Regions from separate parts of the Arthrobacter sp. 01L42 genome, predicted to be linked through region 2. Evidence: riboswitches for the same ligand, from Rfam matches in the RefSeq annotation. Region 2 holds a riboswitch; each other region holds the start of a gene.

Region 1 (5,748 bases), on a different contig from region 2:
TGGCCCGCCCCCTTCGCCGCCCGGCCGGTCGATGCCACTGTCACCGTTCCCGGCTCCAAGTCCCTGACCAACCGGTACCTCGTGCTCGCCGCCCTCGCGGACGGACCTTCCCGGCTGCGGGCTCCCTTGCACTCCCGGGATTCCGCGCTGATGATTGAGGCCCTGCGGCAGTTGGGGGCCACCGTCACGGAAGTGCCCGGCGACGGCGCCTTCGGCCCCGACCTGGAAATCGTCCCGATCAGCATGGACACCGCGGCGGCTGACACGGCGATCGACTGCGGCCTGGCCGGCACGGTCATGCGCTTTGTCCCGCCGGTGGCCGCGCTGCGCCGCGGTGAGTCCCGTTTCGACGGCGACCCGCACGCCCGCAAACGCCCCATGGGCACCATTATCGAGGCCCTCGCCGGCCTGGGTGTGGCAGTCACCGCACCCAACGGCGGTCCGGCGTCGTCGTTGCCGTTCACGGTGCACGGCTCGGGCGAGGTGCGCGGCGGCCACCTGGTCATCGATGCCAGCGCTTCGTCCCAGTTCGTCTCCGCCCTGCTGCTGGCCGGGGCGCGCTTCACCGAGGGACTCCACCTGGAGCACGTCGGCAAGCCCGTGCCGAGCCTGGACCACATCAACATGACCGTGGCCGTGCTGCGCGGCGTGGGCGTGGCGGTCGACGACTCGGTGCCGAACCACTGGGTTGTCTCCCCCGGCCCGATCCGCGCCTTCGACGTCCGGATCGAGCAGGACCTCTCGAACGCCGGCCCCTTCCTCGCGGCGGCCCTGGCCACCGGCGGCACCGTGCGGATCCCGAACTGGCCCGCGGAAACCACCCAGGTGGGTGATCTCTGGCGCGGAATCCTGACCGCTATGGGCGCCACGGTGACGGTTGACGGCGGCACCCTGACCGTCAGCGGGGGCCCGGAGATCAAGGGCGGCGACTTCGACGAAACCAGCGAACTCGCCCCCACCGTAGCCGCGCTGTGCGCCCTCGCCACCGGCCCCTCACGGCTGGGCGGCATCGCCCACCTCCGAGGCCATGAAACGGACCGGCTCGCCGCCCTCGTCGCCGAAATCAACCGCCTCGGCGGGGACGCCGAAGAAACCCCCGACGGCCTCATCATCCGCCCGGCCGCGCTGCACGGCGGCGTCGTGCACAGCTACGCGGACCACCGCATGGCAACCGCCGGCGCCATCCTCGGCCTTGCCGTAGCCGGCGTGGAAGTCGAGGACATCGCAACCACGGCCAAGACCATGCCCGATTTCCCGCAACTCTGGGAAGCGATGCTGGCCCAGGGACCCGCCGCAGATGAGGACACCGCCGGTGGCACGCAGCACTGATTCCTGGGACGAGTCCGACGTCCGGATCCGGCCGAACAAGAAGGGCACACGGCCCCGCACCAAGGACCGGCCCAGCTACGATGACGCCGTCACCGGACGCATCATCACCGTTGACCGCGGCCGCTACACCGCCGTCGTCGGCGAGGGGACCGCGGACGAACGCAAGATCATCGCGGCCCGGGCCCGGGAACTGCGCCGCAACCCGGTGGTTGCCGGCGACTTCGTCTCCCTGGTCGGGGATGTCACCGGCGAGCCCGACACTCTGGCGCGGCTGGTCAGGATCCAGGACCGCAAGACGCTGCTGCGCCGCAGCGCCGACGACACGGACCCGATCGAACGTGCCGTCGTGGCCAACGCCGACCAGCTGGTGGTGGTGGTCGCCGCTGCCAACCCCGAGCCGCGGACCGGTTTCATCGACCGCGCGCTGGTGGCCGCGTACGACGCCGGCATTGAGCCGCTGCTGCTCGTCACCAAGGCCGACGTCAAGGATCCCGCCGAGCTGCTGTCCAACTACCAGCACCTCGACTTCCCCGTCATCATCTCCAAGACCGCCGACACCGCCGCTTCCGGCATCGACGCCCGCTCCGACGACGGGCTCTCCGCCCGGCTCGACAAGGACGCGGTATCCCAGCTGCGCGACTACCTCGACGGCAAGGTCACCGTGATGCTGGGCCATTCCGGCGTCGGCAAGTCCACCATGGTCAACGCCCTGACCGGGGCCGAGCGGGCCACGGGAGGCGTGAACGCGGTAACCGGCCGCGGCCGCCACACGTCCTCCTCCGCACTGGCGCTCAAAGTCAACGATGCCCCTGCCGGCAGCTGGATCATCGACACCCCCGGCATCCGGTCCTTCGGTCTGGCCCACGTGGACCCGGACCGGATCCTGCGTTCCTTCCCGGACCTGGAACCGGGCACCGATGATTGCGAACGCGGCTGCAAGCATGACTCCACCGCCGTCAACTGCGGCGTCGACAAGTGGGTTGCGGCCGGGCACGCGGGGCCCTCGGGACCGGCCAGGCTCGCGTCCCTGCGCCGGCTGCTGGGCACGGACCCGCGGATGGAAGCGCAGGAAACCAAGGAACTGGGCACCGTCTCCTAGCCGGACCGGCAGCGGGGCGGCGGCGCCGAGCCGCGGCCTCCCGCCCGGGGGCCCGGTTTGACGGTAGTTTGGAACCATGAGCCAACCCGCTTCGAGCTACAACGATGACCTGCGCCTTGCCCATGTACTGGCAGATTCGGTCGATTCCCAGACCATGAGCCGCTTCAAGGCGCTCGACCTTCGGATCGAGACGAAGCCCGACCTTACACCCGTCACCGATGCCGACAAATCCGCGGAAGAGGCCATCCGCGGCCAGCTCTCCCGGTCACGTCCGCGTGACGCGGTCCTGGGCGAAGAGTTCGGCAGCTCGGGCCACGGTTCCCGCCGGTGGATCATCGACCCGATCGACGGCACGAAGAACTTTGTCCGCGGCGTCCCGGTCTGGGCCACCCTGATCGCCCTCGTCGATGAGGGCGAGCCGGTGGTCGGCGTCGTCAGCGCGCCGGCACTGGGCAAGCGCTGGTGGGCCGCCAAGGGTGCAGGCGCCTACACGGGCCGCTCGCTCGCCGCCGCCACACGGTTGAAGGTATCCAACGTCTCCAATCTCGAGGACGCCTCGCTGTCCTACTCCAGCCTTGGCGGCTGGAAGGAACGCGGGAACCTGGATGAGTTCCTGGGCCTGACCGAGGAAGTGTGGCGGACCCGCGCCTACGGTGACTTCTGGTCGTACTGCCTCGTGGCCGAGGGCGCCGTGGACATCGCCTGCGAACCCGAGCTGAATCTCTATGACATGGCCGCCCTGGTGCCGATCGTGACCGAGGCCGGCGGCCGCTTCACCTCGCTCGAAGGCGAGGACGGCCCCTTCGGCGGCAACGCCCTGGCCACCAATTCGATCCTGCACTCGGAAGTGCTCAAGCGGCTCAACCCCGGACTCGACGACCTCTTCCAGGCCCACCCGAACAACTGATCCGCGCCCGTAATATTCCGCTTCACAATCGGCGGCCGCCTTTTCCCCGGCTGCGCCGATGTCCTACGCTCGATGCAGGTCACGAGTGCCAGCGCTAAACCCCGGTTTGCTGGCCGGCAACCCTCCAGTCGCGGTGGGGTGCCCCGGGTGACGACCTGGCCGGTCCGGAACGGACCCGGCAAGCGCGGATTCCCACGGTGTGGGGTCCTGTTCGAGTGAGGTCCCATGACAACTGCCACTTTCCCCGCCGCCACTGAATTCCATGCACGGCTTGCCCTCGCGGCCCGCCCGCTGGCAGCCGTCACCGGGGCTGAAATCCAGGCCCCGCTGATCACAGGCGGCCACGCGCGCTACGCCAACCTCGACTACGGCGCCTCCGCACCGGCCCTGTCCGTGGTCTCGGCCTACCTGAACGAAATCCTGCCGTACTACGCAAGCGTGCACCGCGGCGCCGGCTACGCATCACAGATCAGCACCTCCGTCTACGAGAACGCCCGGGACATCGTGCGGGACTTCGTGGGCGGCCGGCCCGGCGATTCCGTGATCTTCACGCGCAACACCACCGATTCCCTGAACCTGCTGGCCGGCTGCCTGCCGCTGCGCGACGGGCGGCCCGCGGGCGAGGTCCTCTACCTCGACATCGAACACCACGCCAACCTCCTGCCCTGGCAGAATGTCCCGCACCGCAGCGTCGTGGCCGCCGCCACCCTCGCGGCCACCGTGGACCGCCTGCGCGACGAACTCGCCCGCGGCGGGGTGAGCCTGCTGGCCGTCACCGGCGCCTCCAACGTCACCGGGGAGATCCTCCCGATCCGGACCCTGGCCGCACTGGCGCACGAATACGGCGCCAGGATCGTTGTCGACGCCGCGCAGCTCGCCCCGCACCGGCGGATCAATATCGCCGCGGACGACGTCGATTACCTCGCCTTCTCGGGACACAAGCTGTACGCCCCGTTCGGCGCCGGCGTGCTGGTGGGGCGGACGGACTGGCTCGACGCCGGCACCCCGCACCTGGCCGGCGGCGGCGCGGTCCGCGATGCCCGGCTCGACTCCGTCAGCTGGACCACGGGACCTGCCCGGCATGAGGGCGGCTCGCCGAACGTCCTCGGCGCGGCGGCCCTCGCCCGCGCCACCCAGGTCATTGCGGCCCTGGACCCGGAGCAGTGGCAGGCCCACGAGGACGCCATCCGGTCCTTCCTCGTCGAGGGCCTCCAGGGCATCGAGGGAGTAACCGTGCACCGGATCTTTGCCGATTCGGCTTCCGATTCTTCCCCTGCTTCTTCCACTGGAGGCGATCAGCCGGACACCGGCACGATCGGCGTCGTGAACTTTTCCGTGGAAGGCTACGACGCCGGACTGGTGGCCGCCTACCTGTCGGCCGAACACGGCATTGGCCTGCGCGACGGCCGCTTCTGTGCCCACCCGCTGCTCAAGCGGCTCGGCCTGCCCGCCGGCTCCCTGCGGGCCAGCTTCGGCCTCGGCTCACGGCTTGAGGACGCCGAACGCCTGCTGGCCGGCCTGCAGCAGCTGCGGCAGAACGGACTCGGCTGGGATTACGTGGTGGACGCGGGCCGCTGGGTGCCGGCCAACGATACCCGCAGCTATCCCCACTGGGCGCCGAACACCCCGGGCACCGCCGGCGCTGCGCCCTGCACCCTCGACTAGGCAGGATCGGGGCCCGGCGCGGGTGCGGTAAATTCGAAAGGTATCTGAGACCAGCAGGACCTTCCCGAAGGAGATCGCACGTGGCAAGCGCCGGCCCCAGGCTCCACAGCGGAGTCAAGCCGCACAGCGGACCGAAACTGCACAGCGGACCGAAGCTGCACAGCGTGCGGCGCCAGGAACTCGGACAAAGCTTCCAGGACGGCGGGGAGCACTACGAGCGCGTCCGCCCCGGCTATCCGCAGGAGTCAGCCGACTGGCTGGTCCCGTCGGGAGCCAGGGACGCCGCGGACATTGGCGCGGGCACCGGGAAGTTCACCTCCCTTTTGGCGGAACGCGGACTGGGCACGGTGGCCGTGGACCCCTCTGCCGACATGCTCGGGCAGTTGCGCCGGACCCTGCCGGACGTCACCGCCATCGAGGGCAGCGCCGAGGACACCGGTCTCGAGCCGGAGTCCTTTGACCTGGTCACGGTCGCCCAGGCGTGGCACTGGTGCGACCCCGGCCTGGCAAGCACCGAGATTGCCCGGATCCTGCGGCCGCACGGCGTGCTGGGCCTGATCTGGAACCAGCTGGACACCAGCGTGCCCTGGGTGCACCGGCTCTCCCGGATCATGCACGCCGGGGACGTCCACAAACCACACTTCCGTCCGGCCGTGGGCCCCGAGTTCACCGGGCTGGAGAGCCACCTGACGCGCTGGGAGGATTCCGTCACGACGGAGGACATCCAGGAGCTGGCCAAGTCCCGCAG
Region 2 (5,748 bases):
GGGCTGCGGACGGAGGCGGCCGACGGCGTCCCGGTGGTGGGGTTCGACGCCGAGGCCACCGGATTCTTCTGGCTCGCCGGCCAGGGCGGGTACGGATTCCAGACCTCATCCGGCGTCGCGGAACTGGCCGCCGGGCTGATCCTCGCCGGCCAGGGCTCCGCCCCGGCTCTGACCCCGGCCGTGTCCCTGGCCGTGTCCCCGTCCACCGAGGCCAGTCCGGCATCCCGGACAGCGGAGGCGCTGGCCGCGACCCGCTGGTCCATCCGGCGCTGAAGAATGGATCCATGAGTACCCTCATCACCAATATCGCCGAACTGATGACCCAGGACGCGGAACACCGCGTCCTCCGCGACGCGGCGGTGGTAATCGAGGGGGAGCGGATTTCCTGGCTCGGGCCCGCGGCCGACGCCCCGGCCGCGGACGAACGGGTGGATGCCGGTGGCCGGGCGCTCCTCCCGGGCTGGGTCGACTCGCACACGCACCTGATCTTCGCGGGGGACCGCACTGCCGAGTTCGAGGCCCGGATGGCGGGAGAAAGCTACAGCGCCGGCGGGATCGCCGTCACCACCGGCGCCACCCGGAGCACGAGCGACTTCGACCTGACCCGGCTGGCGATGGGCCGCGTCGCGGAGGCCGTGTCGCAGGGCACCACCTACCTGGAGACCAAAACCGGCTACGGCCTGGACCTCGAGAACGAGGCCCGCAGCGCCCGCATCGCCTCCACCGTGGCGGACGAGGTGACTTACCTGGGGGCGCACCTTGTGCCCGCCGGGATGGACGCGGAGGAATATACGGAGCTGGTTTGCGGGCCGATGCTCACCGCAGTTCGGCCCTACGTCCGCTGGGCCGACGTCTTTTGCGAGCAGGGCGCGTTCAACGAGGACCAGTCCCGCCGGGTGCTCCTGGCCTGCAAGGCCGCCGGGCTGGGGCTGCGCGTCCACGGCAACCAGCTCGGCGAGGGCCCCGGCGTCCGGCTGGCGGTGGAAGTCGGCGCCGCGAGCGTGGACCACGTGAACTACCTTTCGGCCGCGGATGTCGATGCCCTTGCCGGCAGCTGGTCCGGCTGGGACGCCGCCGGCGGCAGCGGCACGCCTGGATCCGGGCAGCGCGGCACGGTCGCCACGTGCCTGCCGGCCTGCGATCTCTCCACCCGGCAGCCGCTGGCCCCCGGTCGTGAACTGCTCGACGCCGGTGTGCAGCTGGCGCTGGCGTCCAATTGCAACCCCGGCACGTCCTACACGAGCTCCATGGCGTTCTGCGTCACCACCGCCGTGCTGCAGATGCGGCTCAGCGTCCATGAGGCGGTGCGTGCCGCGACCTACGGCGGCGCGCTGGCCCTGAGCCGGGAGTCCGGAAGCGACGCCGACGGCGCACGCGCGGTGGGCTCGATCGCCGTCGGACACCGCGCGGACCTGCACCTGCTCAACGCGCCTTCCGCCACGCACCTGGCCTACCGGCCCGGCATCCCCCTGACGCACGCGGTGTGGCGCGCCGGTGTAGCGCAGCCGGTCCGTTAGCCAGCCGGTCCGTTAGCGAGCCGGTCCGCTGACCCGGCTGGCTCCGGCCCCGGACGGGCCGCCCTAGAACATCATGGGCGGTGCGTCGAGGACGGTCTCGTCCACGCGCCTCTTCTCCCACTGCGTGAAGGGCTTGTCGAGCTCGTACTTGCCGTGCGAGGTGCGCAGCAGGGTGCGGACCTGGGCGTTCTCGGGGTTATTCAGGGACTCGAAATATTCCACCGACCAGTGGAACCAGCGCATGCAGAACAGCCGCATGGTCAATCCGTGCGTCACAAACAGCGCGTTCGGGGCATAGCCGGGCCGGGACCAGTGCCGGTGCAGGGTTTCCATGAAGGAAGAAATCCTGTCATACACATCGGAACCGGACTCGCCCTCGCGGAAGCGGTAGAAGAAGTGCCCGTAGGCGTTGCGGAGCTCCTTCTGGTCCTCGATGTCGCCGGCGATCTGAAAGTTGGCCCAGTCCTGTTCGCGCAGGCGCGGTTCCTCGATCACCCGCTCCACGAGCGGACCGAGATTCAGCGCCTCGAGGGTCTGGTAGGCGCGCAGGTAAGGGGAGACGTAGACGCACACCGGGCGGCCGTCCAGCTGGCGCCGGACCTCCTCCCCGGCCGCGGTGGCCTGCTCCAGGCCCAGCGCGGTCAACGGGATCCGGTAGTCCGGAACACGGTTGTAGATCGAGGTGTCGGCATTGGCGGCAGACTGGCCGTGCCGGATCAAGATGATTTTCCGGGGCGCACTCATAATCCCCAAGCATAGGGCTCCCAAAAAGCCGGGGGTGCCGGCGCGGCCGGCACCACGCGGGCACCAGCAAACTATCGGCAAGTGCAGGCAAGATAGAACCATGTTGGTTCCCTCCCGCCGTCGGCTGCGGTTCGAAGTGTTGATTGTCCTGGGGTTGTCACTCGGGCAGTCCGCGATCTACTCCCTGGTGCAGTTGCTGGACAAGATGACCACGGCGCCGCTGGCCCAGGGGACATCCACCCTGAACCGCTCACAGAGCGCACGCGAATACTTCGACCTCACCTACCAGTTGCTGGACATCATCTTCGCCCTGGTCCCGGTGGCCCTCGTGATCTATTTCCTCACCGAACACTGGCCGGCCGGTGAACGCGGAACCTCGGCGTTCCGAAGGATCGGCTTCGACTTCGCCCGGCCCGGCAAGGACCTCCTGCAGGGTCTCGGACTCGCCGCGCTCATCGGCATTCCGTCCCTGGGGCTCTACGCCGCCGGCCGGGCGATGGGGATCACGACGGCGATCATCCCCAGCGCCCTGGACGCGTACTGGTGGACCGTGCCGGTGCTGGTCCTGTCCGCGATCCGGCACGCGGTGGTCGAGGAAGTGATTGTGGTGGCGTACCTGCTGGACCGGCTCGGGAAACTGGGCTGGAGCGTGCCGGCGGCCATCGCCGCCAGTGCCCTGCTCCGCGGCAGCTATCACCTGTACCAGGGGTTCGGGCCGTTCATCGGCAACGCGGTGATGGGCGTCGTCTTCGCGCTGTTCTACATCCGGACCAAACGGGTGATGCCGCTGGTGATCGCCCACGCCATCCTGGACACCGTGGCGTTCGTGGGGTTCAGCCTGTTCGGCAAGGCAGTGGGCCTGGGCTGAGTTCCCCGCAAAGCAAGGCGGGGTCCCTTCGGGCCCATCCGGAGCCCCCGGACGGGCGCGAAGGGACCCCGCGTTGCTATTAGGAGCAGGCCTTAAATGATCTCGGCCGCCGTCTCCTAGGTGACATCGTTGGCACCTAAGAGATGGCGGCCGAAGCGTGGGGCAGGTGGAGCGTTAGATCGTGACCGCTCCGGAGGCGGTCTCGAAGGTGACAGAGAGGATGCCGGGAGTACCGTGCGGCGCGATCCAGTTCACGGCGACGTCTTCCAGCGGCTTTTCAACCGGTTCGCCCAGCCACTCCGTGACGCGCTCGGCCGAACCGGCAATGGTCAGTGCGGACATCTTGACATCGCTCGCGTAGGCGTTGGACGGGTGCAACTCCGGGTCGCCCTCCCACTTGAGCATGTATGGCACCTGGGGGTCGGCGATGAGCCCCAGGATGCCGATCTGCTTCCAGACCAATTCGCGGCCGTCGGGAAACTTCCGGTTGCCGTTGACGGCGGCGCGGCCGAGCCGCTCCTCGAACGGGGCCAGGTCGTCAACCTCGACGCACCAGCCCATCCAGCCGCCGCCGGCCTCGGAGCGTGCCCGGACGGCCTGGCCGAACGGGGCCTTGTCGGAGGCCGGGTGGTTCAGGACCTCCACGACTTCCAGGTACTTGTGTCCCGCGAGCGGGATAATCATGTTGCGTGTCCCGAAACGGGGGTGCACTCCACCCTTCACGGCTTCAACGCCGAGGGCAGACGCAATACGTTCAGTGGTGGCTGCCAAGCCATCGTGTTCACAGGCGTAAGAGACGTGATCCATGCGCATGCCATCATCTTGGCACTTTGTGATGGACCTCTCAGCTTAGGCTCCCCTAACCGTCATGGGACGTCCTGGGGCGCGGAACGCGGCGCCCCGGATGCTCCGTCACGGCGGCCGTCTTCATCTTCGTCACAAAGCTATCCAGGGCTCCGCCGCCATTCCTACACTGAAGTCAGGTCATGAGTGCCAGCGCACAGCCCCGGCTTGCTGGCCGGCAACCCTCGTATCGCGGTGGGGTGCCCCGGGTGAAGACCTGGCCGTCCGGCGCCCGCCGGAGGGCAAGCGCGGCGCCTGTTCCGGTTCGGGCCGAAAGCCCCGGCCGGTGCTGTGCCCAGTGACTCGAGGAGCACCAATGTCCAACGCCTGGTCCTTTGAAACCCGCCAGATCCACGCCGGCCAGGAGCCGGACAGCGCCACCGGCGCGCGTTCCCTGCCTATCTACCAGACGACGTCGTTCGTGTTCCCCAGCGCCGAAAGCGCCGCGAACCGCTTTGCGCTCGCCGAGCTCGCGCCCATCTACACCCGGATCGGCAACCCGACACAGGATGCCGTCGAACAGCGCGTCGCCAGCCTGGAAGGCGGTCTCGCGGCGCTGCTGCTCAGCTCCGGCCAGGCCGCCGAGACGTTCGCCATCCTCAATATCGCCGAGGCCGGGGACCATGTGGTGGCCAGCCCCAGCCTCTATGGCGGAACCTACAACCTGCTCGCGCACACGCTGAAGAAGTTCGGCATCTCCGTGACCTTCGTGGCGGACCCGGACAACCTGGACCAGTGGCGGGACGCCGTCCAGCCCAACACCAAGCTGTTCTTCGGCGAAGTGGTCTCCAACCCCCGCCAGGACGTCCTGGACATCGAGGGCGTCTCCCGGGTGGCGCACGAGGCCGGCGTGCCGCTGGTTGTCGACAACACGCTCTCCACCCCCTACCTGATCCGGCCGATCGAGTGGGGCGCGGACATCGTGGTCCATTCCGCCACCAAGTACCTCGGCGGGCACGGCGCCGCGATCGCCGGCGTGATCGTGGACTCCGGCAACTTCGACTTCGGGAAGGACCCGGAGCGGTTCCCCGGCTTCAACACCCCCGACCCCACCTACAACGGCCTGGTCTACGCCCGCGACCTCGGAGCGGGCGGCGCGCTGGGCGCGAATCTCTCCTACATCCTCAAGGCCCGGGTCCAGCTCCTGCGCGACCTCGGCTCCGCGGTGTCCCCGTTCAACGCGTTCCTCATCGCCCAGGGCATCGAAACGCTGAGCCTGCGCGTCGAGCGCCACGTGGCCAACGCCACGAAGGTGGCGCAATGGCTGGAGGGGCGGGACGACGTCGAATCGGTCGCCTACGCCGGGCTGCCGTCCAGCCCCTGGTACGAGCGCGGCCGCAAGTACGGGCCCAAGGGGACCGGCGCCGTCGTGGCGTTCAACATTGCCGGGGGAGCGGAGGCCGGCAAGCGGTTCGTCGATGCCCTCGAACTGCACTCGCACGTCGCGAACATCGGCGATGTCCGGTCGCTGGTGATCCATCCGGCGTCGACCACCCACAGCCAGCTCTCGCCCGAACAGCAGGTGATCGCCGGGGTGAACCCCGGGCTGGTGCGGCTTTCGGTGGGACTGGAGCACATTGACGACATCCTGGCGGACCTCGACGCCGGATTCCGCGCGGCCAAGTCCGCCTAGGCCGAAGCCCACGCCGAATTTCCCCACCTTTACGGGCATGACACCGGGAATCGCCGGCACTCCGGGGCGACCCGCCAGTCACGGCTGTCAAAGGTGGGGAGTCTGCGGTGCTGACGGGTCCGGCTGTCACATGGACGTCATAA
Region 3 (5,748 bases), on a different contig from region 2:
GCGAGCTGTTCCTCAATGGATTCGTCGGTCTCGCTGAGCCAGTCCGTGGCGAAGACGACGTTGAGCGTGGTGACGATCGGTCCACGCAGGCAGGCCATCAGCTCGACCCATTCGCGGCCGATCTTGCGGTGCTTGGGGTTGTTGTAGGAGGGCTCGATCAGGTTCTGCGATCCGGTGAAGGCGATCTCGCCGTCGATCACCATGATCTTGCGGTGGTTGCGCAGGTCCGGTCGGCGCCACTGCCCCTGCAGCGGGTTGAGCGGCAGCATGGGCCGCCAGCGGATCTTGCTGGCCTTGAGCCGGGCGATCAGCTTGCGATAGCCCTTGATGCGAAGCGTGCCAAGGTGATCGAACAGGACACGGACCTCGACGCCGCGCTCGGCGGCCTCTTCCAGCGCAGTCAGCAGATCGTCCGTGACGTGGTCCGAGCTCATGATGTAGAACTCGGCGTTGACGAAGGACTTTGCGCCGCGGACCGCCTCGGCCATCGCCTTAATGGAGTCGGGGTAGCCGGGCAGCAGCTCCACTTGGTTACCGTCCACCATCGGCAGCGAGCCCAGCGTCTTGTTCAGTTCCGCGGCGGAAGCCACCCATTCGGGTCCGGCGTAGCGGCTTTCCAGCATCGCCAGTTCTGAGGTCCCGGCGCGCACTCGGGTATTGACCGCGTCCTGCTGCGCGCGGCGCTTGCGGGAGAGCCGGAAGTTGCCGAACAGCAGGAACAGGAGCAGGCCGATGGTCGGCACGATGAAGATGCCCAGCAGCCAGGCCATCGCGGTGGTGGGCCGCCGGTTTCCGGGGATGATGCCCAGTGCCAGCACTCGGATGGCGAAGTCGATCACGGTCAAAATCAGAATCGCCCAGGACGGTAAAGTCTCCGCCAGCGGAAATGGCCAAAACACAGGCGAACCCCTCAACGTACAAGCCACGCGGAACAGTTCCGAACGGGCAGTGACCAAATCCTATCCCGGGACCACCGAGACTAAGCTTTAGCCATGACCACTCCTGCCCCTGTTCCCGCGCCCGCGACCGTTCTGGTCTTCCTCGACCCGGCGTTCGACGGCGGCCGCGTTGCCGACGCGTCGCAGCCGCAGCTGATGGCCACGGACCTGGGCGCCACCCGCGGCGACGGTGTTTTCGAATCCCTCCTGGCCGTCGGCGGCCGGCCCCGCAAGATCCAGGCACACCTGACCCGGCTGGCCGGCTCTGCCCGGCTTCTGGAGCTGGACATCCCCGCCGAGGACGCATGGCGGCGGGCGGTGGAAACCGCCATCCGCGAGTTCCGGGGGCAGGAACCCGCCGCGGCTGCAACGGGCGGCGCGGAGCAGGACGAGGTGGTGGTGAAGCTGATTGTCACCCGCGGGCCGGAGGGCGCGGCTGCCCCCACATGCTGGGTCCAGGCCTCCGCCCCGGCGGCCGCGGGACGGCGGCAGCGCGAGACCGGGATCGACGTCATCCTGCTCGACCGCGGCTACGACAGTGAAGTCGGCGAGCGCGCCCCGTGGCTCCTGCTCGGCGCCAAGACCCTTTCCTACGCCGTGAACATGGCGGCGCTGCGCTACGCCCACCGGCAGGGCGCCGACGACGTCATCTTCACGTCCGCGGACGGCCGGGTGCTGGAAGGTCCGACGTCGACCGTTCTGCTGGCCCACCTGGAAACCTCGGACGACGGCGCCGGCGGCGTCCGCACCATCCGGCGGCTCATCACGCCCCAGCTGGACAGCGGCATCCTGCCCGGCACGTCACAGGGCGCCCTGTTCACCGCCGCCAAGGCCGCCGGCTGGGAGCTGGGTTACGGCCCGCTGGAGCCGAAGGACCTGCTGGACGCCGACGCGGTCTGGCTGATCTCCAGCATCCGGCTCCTGGCCCCGGTGAACCACATCGACGGGCAGGAAATCGGCACCCCGGAACTGCGGCGCCAGCTCACGGCCGAACTCAACGCCCTCTTCGCGACCATCGAATAGCAACGCGGGGTCAGCTACGGCCCATCCCATGTCCCCGGATGGGCCGTAAGTGACCCCGCGTTGGTGTTGCGCTCACCCCAGGGCGTCAGCGGGCACTGCCGGGCACAGGCGGAACGAGGCCGGGTTGAACGCCGGGAGCATGAACGTTGCGAGCACGGCGTCGAGCATTTCCGGGGCCCAGGTGCTGTTCTCCCCCAGGGCCGCGCAGACACCCAGCACCACGGGCGTTCCGTCGGTGCGGCGGCGGATCTGGACCTGGACCGGCCCGGTCAGCCCGAGCGTGCGGACGGCGGCCAGGCCCAGCTTGCGCACATCGCCGGCCTGGTTCGCCGGCACCCTGCGGCTGACCTCGTCGCTGCCGGCGCGTCCATACGGAGTCCTGGTCTTCTCGAGGACCACCGCCACCGGCGCCATCGCGTTGCGTGCCGGGGTGCCGAACACCAGGCACACATAGTCGGCGCCCGGGATAAATTCCTGGACCAGTTGCCCCGCCGGCATGTTCTTCCAGCTAACGGAGTCGGTTCCGGCCAGCAGGTGGACACCATGGGAGCCTTTGAAGACCCGCGGCTTGACCACCACGGGGCCGCTGAGGCCGGCGAGGGAAGCCGGCGCGGCGGCGAGGTCGCCCGGAACCGCGAACCGGGGCACCGGGATGCCGGCCGCTTGCAGCGCCCAGGTGGTGAACAGGTGGTCGTTGGCGAGGGCCACCGCGGCGGGGTCGGCCACGATGATCCGCACATCCTGGGCGAATCCGGCGCGGGCCGCGGCCAGGACCGGGAGTTCCACGGTGAGGGTCGGAATGATGACGTTGATGGCTTCGCGGTCCACCACCCGGCGCAGGTCCAGGACCATGTCCGGGTTCGTCGCCGGCAGGAGCCTGACCGCGGCGGCGGGAGCCTCCCCGGCCTGGCGGGTGTCGGCACGGGCGTCGGAGCCGAGGTACGGGAGGCCCCGGGCTTCGAGCTGGGCCGCGACGGCCCGTCCGGCGGCGCTTGTAATCCCGGTAACGAGTATGCGCGGGCCCACGATTGCTCCATTCCGCCGTCACCGGCCGGACCGCGGCTGCGGCTCCGACCGTTCCAGCCACCGATTCCCAGACAGCTTGTTGATGGACAGACGAGTCGATTCCGGGACTGCTTGATTCACACATTGCTCGAATCACCTGCAGCTCCGGCCGACTCGTCGGACCTAATCCCCCCAGTAAACGGAGAAACGTCCCGGCAGACACGAGTGGGCTGTACCCGAAACTGGAGCCCGCCACTACTCGCCCGGGCCGCGGTCCGGTTACGGAACATGACGACGGCGGCGGTGCGGGCCGGCGTCGCAGGTGTTACGTTTTTGGGGAGTAATGAGAACCGGTGCCAAGCCCTGACTGGCCGGTCGGCAACCCTCCCTTTCGCGGCGGGGTGCCTCAGGTGAATACTCGGCAATCGAGAATTCGAGCTGCAAGCGTGAAAGAGGAGATCCGTCGTGACCGACACGTCAATACCCACAACAGCCGCACCCGGCACAGCACCCGGTACCGCACCCGGGGGCGAGGAGAGGCTGGCCTACCGCCTGTTCACCGGGGCGGATGACCGCGCCTTTTGCGAGCGGGTGTCAGCCGCCCTGGCCGAGGGTTACGTGCTGCATGGAAGCCCCGCCGCCAGCTTCAACGGAAGCACCGTGATCGTGGCGCAGGCGCTGGTCCTGCCGGCCGCGATTGCCAGTGCGGACGCCGCCGTGGCCAATGCGGTTGATGAGCTCGACGCCGACGAATTTGGCGCCGACGGGGCCTTCGCGGGCCACGCATGAGCTACGCCGGAGACCTCAGCCCGCAGGAGGCGTGGGCCAAGCTGGAGGCCGGAGCCATCCTGGTGGATGTCCGGACCGAGGGCGAATGGGCCCACATCGGCATCCCGGACACCGCGGCCGCGGGCGAGAGCCGCAACGATCCGCTCTTCATCCAGTGGAACCTCGCCGGCGGCACGCCGAACCCGCACTTCGTGGAACAGCTAAGGCAGCAGGCGCCGGAGGACACCGCCGTCGAACTGGTGTTCCTTTGCCGTTCCGGGGCCCGGTCGATCGCGGCCGCGACGGCCGCGACGGCCGCCGGCTACACCTCGTACAACGTCCTTGAGGGCTTCGAAGGCGAGACCGACCGCTTTGGCGAACGCACCGTCAATGGCTGGAAGAACCGCGGCCTGCCCACCAACCTCGGAAAGATCTAAGTGACTTTCAATCCCGACGCCGCCGGCTGGGCGGCCGACACCCAGGCCGTCCGTGGCGGCCTTGACCGCACCGGCTTCCAGGAAACCACCGAGCCGATCTTCCTCAATTCAGGATTCGTCTACGAGTCCGCGGCCGCCGCCGAGCGCGCCTTCACCGGTGAGGACGAGCGCTTCGTCTACTCCCGCTACGGCAACCCCTCCGTCGCCACCTTCCAGGAGCGGCTCCGGCTGCTCGAGGGAACGGAGGCGTGTTTCGCGACGGCGTCCGGCATGTCCGCCGTCTTCACCGCCCTGGGCGCGCTGTTGGCGGCCGGCGACCGGGTGGTCGCGGCCCGCTCGCTGTTCGGCTCGTGCTTCGTGATCCTGAACGAAATCCTGCCGCGCTGGGGTGTCGAGACGGTCTTCGTGGACGGCCCGGACCTGGAGCAGTGGAAATCCGCGCTGTCCGAGCCGACCACGGCGGTGTTCTTCGAGTCGCCGTCGAACCCGATGCAGGAAATCGTGGACATCGCCGCCGTGAGCAAACTGGCGCACGCGGCCGGCGCCACGGTGGTGGTTGACAACGTCTTCGCCACCCCGCTGCTCCAGCGCTGCGGCGACCTCGGCGCGGACGTGGTGGTCTACTCCGGCACCAAGCACATCGACGGCCAGGGCCGCGTCCTGGGCGGGGCCATCCTGGGCACCAAGGAATTCATCGACGGGCCCGTCAAGCAGCTCATGCGGCACACCGGTCCGGCCCTTTCGGCGTTCAACGCCTGGGTGCTCACCAAGGGCCTGGAGACCATGGCCCTGCGCGTCAACCATTCCTCGGCCTCCGCGCTGCGGCTGGCCGAATGGCTCGAGGGACAGCCTGCGGTCGGCTGGGTAAAGTACCCGCTGCTGCCGTCCCACCCGCAGTACCCGCTCGCAGTGCAGCAGATGAAGGCCGGCGGGACCGTGCTCACCCTGGAGCTGCAGCCCTCCCCCGGGCGCACGGCGAAGCAGGCCGCGTTCGCACTCCTGGACGCGCTGCGGATCATCGACATCTCCAACAACCTGGGCGATGCCAAGACGCTCATCACGCACCCGGCCACCACCACGCACCGCGCGATGGGCCCGGAAGGCCGCGCGGCGATCGGGCTCAGCGACGGCGTGGTCCGGCTCTCGGTGGGCCTGGAGGACGTCGATGACTTGATCCGCGACCTCGGCCAGGCGCTCAAGCAGGTCTAGGGCTTCCGCCGCACCCGCAACTGTTGCGGGCTCCCGGTCAGGCCGGGCGCAACCGGCCCAGGGCCGAACGATTGTCTGCCGGCCCCTCGGTGGCGGGCCCCTCGGTGGTCAGTTCGATGGCCCGCTCGACGACGGCGGGCAGGCCGCCGGCCCGGAACGGGCCGCGCTGCAGCTGCGAACCGGTACCCTCTGCCAGAATCCGCTCGACGCCCTCGCGCGCCAGCTCCAGCTCGCCCTGTTCCTCAAGCACCGGGGCCACGAAGTCCACGAGCGCCCTGACCACGTCCGCGGCCGGGGCCGGGGTGAAGGTTCCGAAGTCCAGGAGCTCCCCGCGCAGTCCGCAATTGCTGGCCTGCCAGGCGGCCATC
Region 4 (5,748 bases), on a different contig from region 2:
GCGTTGAAGTTCCGGTGCGCGTTTTCCAGCACGCTGGTGACGATGTTCCAGGCCACGCGGCCGCCGCTGATGTGGTCCAGCGTGGACATCTGCCGGGCGAACTGGAACGGATGGCTTTGAATCACCGACGACGTCGCGGCCAGCCCGATCTCCCGCGTTCCCGTGGCGAGCGCGGACAGCAGAATGAGGGGGTCGTTGGACGGCACCTGCAGGCCCTTTTTCAGCAGAGATGCCCACCCGCCGTCGTAGTCGCCGTAGAGACCGACGACGTCGGCGAAGAAGATCGCGTCAAACTTGGCGTCTTCGAGCTGGCGGGCCAGGTCGATCCAGAGCTGGAGTTCGTTGAACCGGTGCTGCTGGGCTTCCGGGCGCCGCCACTGGCCGCCCATGATGTGGCTGGACGTGTTCATCACGAAGGCGCTGATCAGCAGGCGCGGACGGGGTCCGTCGAAACGGATACTGGGTGTTGAAGTCATGGGATGCTTTCCGCTGTGGGAGGTGGGACGAGGGTGCTGCCGGCGCTCAGAGGCGCTTGTCCAGGCGCCGGGCAACATAGGATCCGCCCAGCTGAACGATGGTGACCAGCAGGATCATCAGGACAATGGCGGTGATCATGAGCGGCGTTTCGTAGCGGTAATAGCCGTACCGGATGGCGAAGTCGCCGATTCCGCCGCCGCCCACCAGTCCGGCCATCGCCGAGTACGAGATGAAGCTGACGGTCATGATGGTGATGGAGCTGACGAGTCCGGGCTTCGCCTCCACAATCAGGACGTCCCGGACGATCTGGGACCTGCTGGCGCCCATGGACCGTGCCGCTTCGACCACTCCGCCGCCGAGTTGGCTCAGGTTCTGTTCCACGAAGCGGGCGAAATACGGAATGGCGTTGAGGGTCAGCGGGACAATGACGGCGGCCGTGCCGATGGTCGTGCCGACAATGAACCTGGTCACGGGAATGATCGCGATCAGCAGGATCAGGAACGGGAACGAGCGGAGCAGGTTGACCAGCCCGTCCAGGACCCGGTGCAGCTTTGGCCTGTGCTTGAGCCCGTTGGGACCGATGGTGTAGAGCAGGACACCCAGCGGTGTCCCGAGCAGCACTGCCAGCGGGATGGCCACCAGCAGCATGGTGAGGGTCTGTCCCATGGCGACGCCGATTTCGGGCAGGACTTCCAGGATGCGGTCAAGCATTGATCAGGCCCTCCGACGCGGCTGTGGTGTGGGTGCCCCTCCCGGAGCGGTCCAGCTGGATCTCATCGGAGACCAGGTAGCGGCCGATCGACGTCGCCGGGTGGAAGCCGGGGCGCTGGAGTTCGGCGAGGTCGAGCTGCTCCACCACCCGGCCTTCTTCCATGACCGCGACGTTGTCCGCGATGGCCTTGATGACATTCATCTCGTGGGTGACCACCACGATTGTGATGCCGAATTCGGCGTTGACGTCGGCCAGGTATTGCAGGACCGATGACGTCGTCCGGGGATCCACGGCCGACGTCGGCTCGTCGCAGAGCAGCACTTTGGGCCCGGTGGCAAGGGCGCGGGCGATCGCCACCCGCTGTTTCTGGCCCCCGGAGAGTTTGGCCGGATACGTTCCCGCTTTGTCGGCGAGGTCCACGATTTCCAGGGTTTCGGCGGCCCGCCGCCGGCGTTCCGCCTTCCCGACGCCGGCGAACTTCAGGGACAGCTCCACATTTTCCTGGGCTGTGAGGTTGTTGAGGAGATTGAAGTGCTGGAAAATCATGCCGATGTCATGCCGCTTGGTCCGGAGCTCGGCGTCGGACAGGGTCACCAGGTCCACGCCGTCCACCAGGACGCGGCCCGACGTCGGGCGCTCGAGGAGGTTGATGTTGCGCAGCAGCGTGGATTTGCCGGCGCCGGAGAACCCGATGATGCCCTGGATGGTGCCCCGCCTGATGTGCATGCTGACGTCATCGACGGCCGTGAAAGGTCCCGCGGCCGAAGCGAATGACGTGCTGACGTTCTGGATCTCGATCACAGGCCCCCACCTGCTCGGGGCCGCGGCGCTGCCGCTGTCTGCGTGTTCATGATTTCCTCCGGGCTCGCCCGAGGAAAGCCCTGGGTCCTGGCTTCCGGGCAGCGCTGAGCGAAGCCGGGGAGCCTCAGAACACAGTGGTTCTCCATCGGTCCTGGCGGTAGCACCGTCCTCAAAGGAGGGGGTTGCTGCGGCGTCACGGAGCCAGATCTCTCAGCCGCTCGGGATGGTTACGAGTCCATCTCACACGGCAGGAGGCCGGATACAGAAAAAGCCGGTCACATTTTGTAACCGACTCTTCCCGATCTGTTGATCGTCATTCCCGGGCCGTTAGATGCCCACGCGCCAGCCTTCGCGGGCGGGGCACGCGTTCACGACGACGTCCAGCCCGGCGGCCTTGGCCCGGTCCGTCGCGGCGTCGTCGAAGACGCCCAGCTGCAGCCAGACGGCCTTGGCGCCTACTGCGATGGCCTCGTCTATGACTGCGCCCACCCTGTGGGAGTTGACGAAGCAGTCCACGACGTCGATCGGGTGCTTCTCCGCCGGGATGTCAGACAGGGAACGGTACCCCTTCTCGCCGTGGACATCGTCGCCCGGAAGGTTGACCGGAATGATGGTCATGCCCATCCGGTCCCGGACATAGAGGGAGACCTCATACGCCGAGCGCCATTCGTTGGTGGTGAGGCCGACCACCGCCCACGTGCCTTTGGTTCGCATGAGGCGGTCAATGACTGCCGGATCGTTAACATGGGCCATGCATCAACCTTACTCCTGCGACCTTTCCGGGCAATTGTCGAATAAATGAATGATTTGGGCAGGACCCACGCCGGGTGAACGAATATTACGGCGCTCCCGGACGCCGATTTTGCGGAATCGTGCATCTGAAGTTCTAGTAGGTAGTGACCATCCCGAGCGGCCGAGAGACCTGGATCGATGACGCCGCAGCAACCCCCCGGTGACGTGAGACGACCATTCCCACGCAACCGCTCCGCCCTCCTTCGGTGAAATTCGAGGGAGCCGGAGCAACCAAGGGTGCTACTGCCAGGACCGATGGAGTGCAGCAATGACCCCTGAGAATTCTTCCGCCCTGCCCACCTTTGCCCGGACTGCGTCCGAGGCATTCCCACAAACCACTTCGGACGCGACGGCGAACGAAGCAGGGCTGCGTGACGCGCCCGGCTCCTCTCGCGGCTCTTCGGGGTGGTCCCTGAACGAGTCCACGGACGGCGCAGTGCACGGCGTCCCCGCCGATGGGCCGGCGCGTCACCGCAGCACCACCTTCGGAAACCACCTTCCCCGGCACGGCGGCGCCGTGACCGCGGGAACTGTCCAGGCAGAGACGGTTGCGTTCTGGGAAACCCAGGCTCTCCGCCTCGACTGGGCGGACCTGCCCGGCGGCGCGACGGAGCAAACCAAGCCCTGGCACACCGCGCACCGCCGGATCCCGGCCGACGTCGAGGCCGGCACCGGACCTCAGATCACCTGGTTCGAAGGGGGCAGGCTCAATGTCGCCTACAACTGCGTCGACCGCCACGTAGCGGCGGGGCGCGGAGACAAGGTGGCCCTGCACTTTGAGGGCGAGCCCGGCGACCGCCGTGCCGTCACCTACGCCGAACTCCAGCGCGAGGTCTCCAAAGCCGCCAATGCCCTCCTGGATCTCGGTATCACCAAGGGCGACCGGGTGGTCATCTACCTCCCCGTCATCCCCGAAACCGTGATCATCACCCTCGCGGTGGCCCGGATCGGTGCCATCCATTCCCTGGTCTTCGGCGGATTCTCCGCCGAGGCCCTGAAGTTCCGGGTGGAGGACACCGGCGCCAAGCTCCTGGTCACCACCGACGGCCAGTTCCGCCGCGGCACCGCCGTGCCGGTCAAGGACAACGCGGACGCCGCCGTCTCCGGCGACAACGCCATCGAACACGTCCTGGTGGTCAACCGGACCACTCCCGCGGACGAACTGGACACCGTTCCGATGACCGCCGGCCGCGATGTGTGGTGGCACGACGCCGTCGGCACCGCCTCCGAGACTCACGAAGCCGAGGCGTTCGATGCCGAGACGCCGCTGGTCATCATGTACACCTCCGGCACCACCGGCAAGCCCAAGGGCCTGGTCCACACCTCCGGCGGCTACCTCACACAGGCGTCATGGAGCTTCGAGCACCTGTTCAGCAACCCCGACCCCGGGCTGCGGGAGGAGGACGTGCACTGGTGCACGGCCGACCTCGCCTGGGTCACCGCGCACACCTATGAGCTCTACGGCCCGCTCTCCAACGGCGCCACGCAGGTCATCTTCGAGGGCACGCCCAACACCCCGCACCCGGGCCGGCACTTTGAGATCATCGAACGCTACGCGGTCACGCAGTATTACACCGCGCCCACCCTGGTCCGCTCCCTCATGGGCTGGTTCCCGGACGGCGTCCCGGACACGTACGACCTCTCCTCTATCCGTCTTCTCGGCACGGTAGGCGAGGCCATCAACCCCGAGGCCTGGCGCTGGTTCCGGACCAACATCGGTGCCGGCACCGCCCCCGTGGTGGACACGTGGTGGCAGTCCGAAACCGGCGCCACCATCCTCTCCCCGGCACCGACGGACGCCGCGTTCAAGCCCGGCTGCGCGGCCCGCCCGCTGCCCGGCGTCAGCACGCGCATCGTGGACGACGCCGGCAACACGGTGCCGCCCGGCGTCCAGGGTTTCATCGTGGTGGACTCCCCCGGCCCGGCGATCGCCCGGACGGTCTGGGGCAACCCGCGCCGCTACTTCGATTCGTACTGGCGCCAATACGCCGAGCAGGGCTGGTTCCTCGCCGGTGACGGCGCCAAGTATGACGACGACGGCGACATCTGGATCCTCGGGCGGGTGGATGACACCCTCAACGTCTCCGGACACCTGCTCTCCACCATCGAGGTCGAATCGGCGCTCGTCACCCACCCGGACGTGGTGGAGGCCGGCGTCTGCCCGGTCGCGGACGCAAAGACCGGCCACGCGATCGTCGCGTTCGTGGTGCTGAAGGATTCGGCGGCCACCCCCGACATCCAGGGTGTGCTGAAGGCGCACGTCGCGAAGCAGATCGGGCCGATCGCCAAGCCGCGGGACGTCGTCGTCGTTCCCGATGTGCCGAAAACCCGCAGCGGCAAGATCATGCGCCGGCTGCTGACCCAGCTGTTCGAAGGCACAACGCTCGGCGACACCACCTCGCTGCAGAACGAACCATCCATCGCGGGCATCCAGGATGTGCTGCGCGACCGCGCCGCGGAATTCCTGGCAACAGCAAGCCCCACCCGGAAGTAAAGGAACACCCATGACTGAGATCAGCAACGTCGCCCGTCTTTCCGAACCGCTCAAGTTCGCCTACTGGGTCCCCAACGTCTCCGGCGGCCTGGTGGTGTCCACCATCGAACAGCGCACCGGCTGGGACTTCGAATACAACAAGAAGCTGGCCAGGATCGCGGAGAACTCCGGCTTCGAATACGCCCTGACCCAGACCCGGTACGCCGCCTCCTACGGTGCGGACAAGCAGCACGAGGCCACCTCGTTCAGCCTGGCGCTGCTGGCCGCCACCGAGCGCCTCAAGGTGATCTCCGCCGTCCATCCGGGCATGTGGCACCCCGGGGTGCTGGCGAAGTACATCATCACCGCGGACCACATCTCCAACGGCCGCGCCGCCGTGAACATCGTCTCCGGCTGGCTCAAGGACGAATTCACCAACTTCGGCCTCGAATGGCTCGAACACGACGAGCGCTACGTCCGCACCGAGGAATTC

What was found. Region 2 has a riboswitch for S-adenosylmethionine ahead of AC1DN2_RS04450 (bifunctional o-acetylhomoserine/o-acetylserine sulfhydrylase). Riboswitches for the same ligand answer to the same signal wherever they lie in the genome.
Region 1: linked by a shared signal. The riboswitch ahead of AC1DN2_RS00585 (aminotransferase class V-fold PLP-dependent enzyme) and the one ahead of AC1DN2_RS04450 (bifunctional o-acetylhomoserine/o-acetylserine sulfhydrylase) in region 2 are both predicted to bind S-adenosylmethionine.
Region 3: linked by a shared signal. The riboswitch ahead of AC1DN2_RS13995 (DUF1737 domain-containing protein) and the one ahead of AC1DN2_RS04450 (bifunctional o-acetylhomoserine/o-acetylserine sulfhydrylase) in region 2 are both predicted to bind S-adenosylmethionine.
Region 4: linked by a shared signal. The riboswitch ahead of AC1DN2_RS12090 (methionine ABC transporter ATP-binding protein) and the one ahead of AC1DN2_RS04450 (bifunctional o-acetylhomoserine/o-acetylserine sulfhydrylase) in region 2 are both predicted to bind S-adenosylmethionine.

The regions. Positions count from the first base shown of each region.
Region 1 covers NZ_JBFTSL010000001.1:136,857-142,604, reverse strand. Annotated here, with positions in the region: gene aroA (3-phosphoshikimate 1-carboxyvinyltransferase) at 1-1,329, shown strand, start outside; gene rsgA (ribosome small subunit-dependent GTPase A) at 1,313-2,428, shown strand; gene hisN (histidinol-phosphatase) at 2,505-3,335, shown strand; SAM riboswitch class IV at 3,413-3,526, shown strand; gene AC1DN2_RS00585 (aminotransferase class V-fold PLP-dependent enzyme) at 3,561-5,000, shown strand; gene AC1DN2_RS00580 (class I SAM-dependent methyltransferase) at 5,138-5,748, shown strand, end outside.
Region 2 covers NZ_JBFTSL010000004.1:35,711-41,458, forward strand. Annotated here, with positions in the region: gene AC1DN2_RS04425 (NAD(P)/FAD-dependent oxidoreductase) at 1-273, shown strand, start outside; gene AC1DN2_RS04430 (amidohydrolase family protein) at 285-1,517, shown strand; gene AC1DN2_RS04435 (histidine phosphatase family protein) at 1,581-2,261, opposite strand; gene AC1DN2_RS04440 (CPBP family intramembrane glutamic endopeptidase) at 2,362-3,129, shown strand; gene AC1DN2_RS04445 (VOC family protein) at 3,304-3,942, opposite strand; SAM riboswitch class IV at 4,112-4,227, shown strand; gene AC1DN2_RS04450 (bifunctional o-acetylhomoserine/o-acetylserine sulfhydrylase) at 4,289-5,605, shown strand.
Region 3 covers NZ_JBFTSL010000015.1:47,361-53,108, forward strand. Annotated here, with positions in the region: gene cls (cardiolipin synthase) at 1-899, opposite strand, end outside; gene AC1DN2_RS13985 (aminodeoxychorismate lyase) at 993-1,961, shown strand; gene AC1DN2_RS13990 (ATP-grasp domain-containing protein) at 2,034-2,987, opposite strand; SAM riboswitch class IV at 3,306-3,419, shown strand; gene AC1DN2_RS13995 (DUF1737 domain-containing protein) at 3,447-3,755, shown strand; gene AC1DN2_RS14000 (rhodanese-like domain-containing protein) at 3,752-4,171, shown strand; gene AC1DN2_RS14005 (O-succinylhomoserine sulfhydrylase) at 4,172-5,380, shown strand; gene AC1DN2_RS14010 (glutamate--cysteine ligase 2) at 5,418-5,748, opposite strand, start outside.
Region 4 covers NZ_JBFTSL010000012.1:27,883-33,630, reverse strand. Annotated here, with positions in the region: gene AC1DN2_RS12100 (LLM class flavin-dependent oxidoreductase) at 1-476, opposite strand, end outside; gene AC1DN2_RS12095 (methionine ABC transporter permease) at 523-1,188, opposite strand; gene AC1DN2_RS12090 (methionine ABC transporter ATP-binding protein) at 1,181-1,990, opposite strand; SAM riboswitch class I at 2,130-2,220, opposite strand; gene AC1DN2_RS12085 (CoA-binding protein) at 2,318-2,743, opposite strand; gene acs (acetate--CoA ligase) at 3,051-5,276, shown strand; gene sfnG (dimethylsulfone monooxygenase SfnG) at 5,287-5,748, shown strand, end outside.